2 regions of the Neobacillus sp. D3-1R genome follow, and region 1 is predicted to be linked to the other one. Evidence: riboswitches for the same ligand, from Rfam matches in the RefSeq annotation. Region 1 holds a riboswitch; the other holds the start of a gene.

Region 1 (3,092 bases):
CCCTTGAACTCTTCCCATCATCTTAGGGTCAATAATACTAGGCATCCAACCACCGATGGCAATATTCACGAAAGGAAGACCAAGTGAAGAAATAAACATCAGCCCCATAAATAAATAAATATTGTTAGTAAACGATGATAGAACGGTAAAACTGCCTGAAACTAATAAACCAAATATAATCAATTGATATAATTTGACTTTTTGTGAAAAAATCGATGCAACAAAACTGCCTAATAGGACCCCAGTTCCAAAAATAACACCGATCCAAATGGAAAGCTCTTCATATGAATTTGGTGCAAGCTTATATTTTAAGATAAAGATAGGAATGACAGAAAATCCTCCATTCACAACCCCAAATACAACAAAACCAATCAACAAAGTACTTAGCAGTTTATTGGATAATATATACGAAATCCCCAATTTGAAATCCTTAAATACTAATTTTAAATGTAAATCATTGAATGTGTGTTTTCCATTAGGAAGACGTACTTCTTCAGAAATGTTAACTGACTTTATTAAAATAGCACTTATGAGAAAAGTGATGGCGTCAACAATAATGGCACCATATATTCCTACAGACCAATAAGCAAATATCCCTAGAGCATTACCAAAAAGCATAAATAAGCTCATGACCAACTGATTTAACCCTGCCGCTGTCGTGTATTCATCCTTTTTCAATATTCCTTGCACCATTGCACCTTCAGCTGGCATAAAAAATTTAGAAATCGCACTCCTTAAAAAAAGCATAAAAAAGATTAAAGGCATCCAACCAATTATGATTGCTCCAATTAAGGTAATGGAGAGAATAGCACTAAGCCAATCGCAACTATACGCTATTTTCTGACGATCCATCCTGTCGGCAAACACACCAACAAGAAAGAATACTGCCAATGTCGGTACTGAATACATTAACTCTGTTATGGAAGCATATATAGGCTGATTAGAAAAACGGTCTAGCAGATAAAACATAAATGCGGTTAATCCGATGGTGCTTCCCATTTGGGATGTAAAAGTAGCAAAAAAAAGATTCCGAAACGTTCGATTTTGAAAAATCTCCCGAAATTTTTTCATCCTGCATTCCCCTATTCACGATTTGATACTCTTATCATAGTAAAAAGGGAATATGTGGTATAGCGACTTGTGATGGTTTTTTTCTCATTCTCAAGACGGATGAAGACTGAGCTTTATTTTTTATAGAACTCCTAGTTTATCCAAGATGATTGAGGGTAAAGAAAGATAACTACTTGATATAAAGGGGTTTGTTAATATAATGGAGATCAATTCTACAAAACTAACTATGCATAATAAATTTTGCACAAAAAAAATACTAGATATATTTCAAACCATTAAACAATTTGACGGGAAGACCTATATTTGTTGTAACTACAAAATTATTGATGGAGAAAATTTACCTAGATTAGTTTCTTTTTTACTTACTCTTCAACCCAAAACAAATATTAAAATTATTGCAGAAGGAAGAAATGTCCATAAACATCTTAGCTTGTTAAAAGATATGATGACAAAGAGTGCAGATTATATGAAAGTGAATCCAAAAACAGTGCTGATTTCGAAAAAAACAATGTATATATAAAAAGACACGGAAATGGATCCGTGTCTTTTTGTCTTTAGTTGTTAATCTAGATCTATCTTTTTTCCTAATATGGTTTAAACCATTCTCTTTGGTGCAGCACTAATAACTAAAATAACTACAATAGCACTTATAATGAAGCTAGGTAACATATATGTTCCATTATAAAGTAAAGAATAAAGAGCGACATTTTGGCCCTCAGGAGCATATTCACCGAAGAAAACAATGCCTGAATAAAAATGGGCTAAAAATCTTAAAAGGCTTCCAAGTAAGATACCTATTGTTGCTAATGTCATCCATTTGCCTTTCTTCTGTGCTTGAACTGCACCTTTAACTTGAGAAGCAAAGATTCCTGCTAATCCTAATACGGAAAAGGCAACTAAATAATCGATAATTCCTTGAACTGGTGTATAAATTTGTGAGTATCCTAATACAAACTGAAGTAGTCCAAATAAAAATCCAGTTAATAGCCCACCTTTGATTCCCCATCGCAATGCCATTAAAAACACTGGTACCATTGCAATAGAAACGGATCCACCTTGTGGCCAAATTCTTGAAAATACAAAATTGGATACTAAGTCTAGTAAAAAGGCTAATGCGGTAAAGACTGCAACCTCTACTAGAAATAACGTTTTACTCTGTTTCATTTCTCGTTTCCCCCTTTTTATAATTGGAAACGTCTGACTAACCAACCCACTGTGTTAAAACACGATTGATATAGTTTTTGGCAAATAAAAAAACAATCTGGACGGTTTTGGATGGTCCACATTGCTTCTATCCATAAACCACATTCCTACGCTAGCATTAACTAACAGGTTCAAAGGGTTAGAACTCAAACGCTCACTCTCAGCCGGCTTCCTGCGGCCCCCCTTGTGGAAATTATTTAATTTTAAAAGACAATTTGACTATACAACTATTTATCTTTGTTTACAAGTAAAATATTTTACTAACCACATTATGAATTCAAGTATAATTCCAAACTCACAACCCTTATTACCATATAAATCCAAATTTTGATAGAATTTTTCATCTCTCACTTTTTTTCGCCATAACTTTTCATTTTTCTACAAAACTCGATGAAGGAGATTAACAAAACTGCTCGAATACTATTGCTAACACCTATATTTTAATTTGTTTTACCTTCTGGAGGGCTACTATGTTATCCGAAACTGGATTTTCAAAATTAATAGACTACCTGTTAAGCAGGAAGGAAGAATTATTAAATGAATGGGGCAAAAAAATTATTATTTCATATGATGACCCCTTCAAGTTACAAATTCGTGATAATGGCGAAGCCATGTTTTCGATATTATTAAACATTTTCACGATGACAGATCAACAGTTAGATGATCATCTTAAACGTTTAGCTGCAAAAATCGCTATGGAGAGAGTTCATGCTGATATCAATATCGGTGATTTTGTTTACAATGTTAGCTCTGGGAGAACCATTTTATATCAACAATTATCCCAATCTAAACTTGAATGGGAAGAAATGCAGCAAGCT
Region 2 (3,092 bases), 310 kb from region 1:
ACTTCACTTGGCGTCTTCCTGCAATTCGTACTTCCCATAATAAAATAGACTTTTAATAGTTCCGTAATCATTTTCCCCCAACACCTACCCAATTTCTTTTTCGATAAGCCCAATGATTAGTTGGTCCATGTCCTCGCCCAATTTGTAAATCATCCTCAATTGCTGCCTGGATAAAGTTCTTTGCCTTTGAAACGGCTTCATAGACACTTAAGCCCTTTGCCAATTCTGCTGTAACCGCCGCTGAAAAAGTACAGCCTGTTCCATGTGTATTCTTAGTGCTGATTCTTTTACTTGAAAAAGTGGTAAATTCGTTTCCATCAAACAATAAATCAATTGATTCCAAATGATTTTCATCATGGCCACCTTTAATCACCACATGTTTTACCCCTAAATCATAAAGCCTTTGAGCTGCTTCTTTTTTATCTGCAAGGGTTTGAATAGACATATCAGTCAAAACCTCTGCTTCTGGAATATTCGGTGTCACGATCATTGAAAGCGGTAATAAGTATTGCTTTAAGGCAGAAATGGCTTCCATTTGTAGTAATGATGCTCCTCCCTTTGCAATCATAACGGGGTCAACCACGACATTTTTCCAACCGTAAGTTTGAATTTTTTCAGAAACCGTTTGGATAATTTCTGCATTAAAAAGCATCCCTGTTTTCAATGCATCCGTTCCCATGTCATCTCCTATCGATTCGATTTGCTTGACTACTGCTTCTGCTGTCATCGGGTATACAGCTTGCACCCCTAACGTATTTTGGGCCGTCACAGCGGTTAAAGCAGACATCCCGAATACCTCTAATTCTTGAAAGGTTTTTAAATCGGCCTGGATTCCAGCACCGCCGCCACTATCTGAACCTGCTATGGTTAAGGCTTTTTTCATCACAAAGACTCCCCTCGTTTGTTGAACTGACCATGCTGCTGAATATCTTCCTCAGATACAAGTGATAATTGATTTAAAAACTCTATTTGAAAACTACCCGGACCGCTATTTGTGAGAGCGGCTTTCTCTGCAGCAACCCCATAGAAGGTTAAAGCGGAAACAGCTGCCAATAGAAGGTCTTTTTCTACTCCGGCAAAAGCACCAATGACAGAAGTTAACAGGCACCCCGTCCCTGTTACTTTTGTTAAAATTGGATGTCCATTGGAAACCAAGTAAGTGGTTTCTCCATCCGTTATGACATCGTCTTTCCCAGTAATCACAACAATGGTTTTTAATCTTCTAGCAGCAGCTACAGCCAGCTCCAAGTTATTCCCCTGATTTTCACCAGCATCAACGCCCTTGATTTCCCACTTTTCCCCTACTACATTGGCAATTTCAGCTGCATTTCCTCTTATGATCGATATGTTTACTTCACGCATGATTTTTTGAGCGGATTCCGTTCGGAAAGGAGTAGCCCCTGCCCCAACTGGGTCAAAAATGACGGGAATTCCATAAACGTTTGCTGTTCTTCCTGCTAGAATCATAGAATCGACCACTTCACGGTTTAGTGTTCCAATATTCAATACAAGTGCACGCGAAATTTTTGCCATATCCGCTACCTCTTCTGGTGCATAGGCCATTACCGGCGATGCTCCTAAGGACAATAATCCATTTGCTGTAAAATTGGTGACTACTACGTTGGTGATATTATGTACAAGCGGATTTAACTCCCTCACCTTTTGCAGAGTTGAACTGATACTGTTGTGATCCATCAACTTTCCTCCATTCATTTAAATAAGCTGTTTTCGTATAGTTTGTGGTTTTGGTAAAAATCCCTAAAGCCGGATTTTTACAAGCACTCTTAATAAGTGCTCAGCTCTTTTCTTCATTTTCATATGAGTTTTTACACCTTATATTGTGTTAGGTCTATCTATTAGTAAGAAAAAGCAACAAAGTTTCAGAAAAGAGCCTTAAAAAAAACAAAAAAAGCCAGATCCAAAAAAAATTGGACCTGACTTCAATAGTCTGAGAACAAAAAACATTCACACGGCTACTTTCCTACGCTGGTATGATCCAGATCAGGTCCGAAGGGTTAAAAAACTTACCGTTTTCCTCTCAGCCCGAAACAGGGCACCCCTAGTAGTTCACATTTATTTAATTCAATCTTATGATAGTCTACATTTTTTTATTAGTAAAGCATTTTCTTCAATTGAATAAATATTCATCACCACTAAAGTTGTATGCATTCTAGATATATAAAAGTTTAAATTATCTTATAAATTCATTTATGCAAATTCTCCTATATAATGAGGTTTATTATCTCTTGACTTTAGGAGTGATTTTGATTGAAAATCCTTGGAATTATAACAGGTTCTATAATTGTATCCATCGCCTTTAATCTATTTTTAATCCCCCATGAAATTATGAGCAGTGGCATTAGTGGCTTATCCCTCATACTAGGAATGATTACTCCTTTGAATGCAGGAATATACAATTTTTTGTTGAACTTACCATTATTAATCATTGGTTATATAAAATTAGGAAGAACATTTATTTTTTATACGATACTATCTGTTGTGACTATTTCCATTAGTATGTATTTTATTCCGATTGATGAGATTGCCAGTAACTCTATTTTATCCTCTGTCTTTGGCGGAGCTTTAGTCGGTTTAGGCATTGGGATTATTTTTCGCTCGGCTGGTTCATCCGGTGGATTTGATATTATCGGAATGTTATTATCTCGTCATAAGGATTTTCCGATGGGGACATTGTTATTTGCAATGAACGGTTTTGTTATTCTGATTTCCGGTTTTCTTTTAAGCTGGGATGCTGCATTAAATACGTTAGTTTCCATTTTTATTACCGGAAAAGTGATTGATTCCATTCATACTCATCATGTCAAAATAACCCTTATGATTATTACGCAAAAAGGGGAAGAGATGAGACAGCATTTGTTGTCCAATGTGTATAGAGGAGTCACAATCATTGATTCTGTAGGAGGGTATTCTAACGAAAAAAGTAATATCCTTATAACTGTCATTTCCCGTTATGAATTAACAGAAGTGAAGTCACTCATTCATGAAGTCGACCCAACTGCCTTTGTGAACATCACGAAAACGATTGAAGTAATGGGATTATTCCATCGAAAAGAAATTGCCTCATAAAAAGG

The links. Region 1 has a riboswitch for thiamine pyrophosphate ahead of thiT (energy-coupled thiamine transporter ThiT). Riboswitches for the same ligand answer to the same signal wherever they lie in the genome.
Region 2: it holds a riboswitch for thiamine pyrophosphate, as region 1 does, so the genes downstream of both, thiM (hydroxyethylthiazole kinase) here and thiT (energy-coupled thiamine transporter ThiT) in region 1, are expected to answer to the same signal.

What each region holds. Positions count from the first base shown of each region.
Region 1 covers NZ_CP197471.1:1,060,135-1,063,226, reverse strand. Annotated here, with positions in the region: gene ACSBPO_RS05325 (MFS transporter) at 1-1,071, opposite strand, end outside; gene ACSBPO_RS05320 (HPr family phosphocarrier protein) at 1,271-1,591, shown strand; gene thiT (energy-coupled thiamine transporter ThiT) at 1,666-2,235, opposite strand; TPP riboswitch at 2,362-2,469, opposite strand; gene ACSBPO_RS05310 (histidine kinase N-terminal domain-containing protein) at 2,745-3,092, shown strand, end outside.
Region 2 covers NZ_CP197471.1:752,406-755,497, reverse strand. Annotated here, with positions in the region: gene thiE (thiamine phosphate synthase) at 1-71, opposite strand, end outside; gene thiD (bifunctional hydroxymethylpyrimidine kinase/phosphomethylpyrimidine kinase) at 68-883, opposite strand; gene thiM (hydroxyethylthiazole kinase) at 883-1,695, opposite strand; TPP riboswitch at 1,962-2,071, opposite strand; gene ACSBPO_RS03610 (YitT family protein) at 2,269-3,087, shown strand.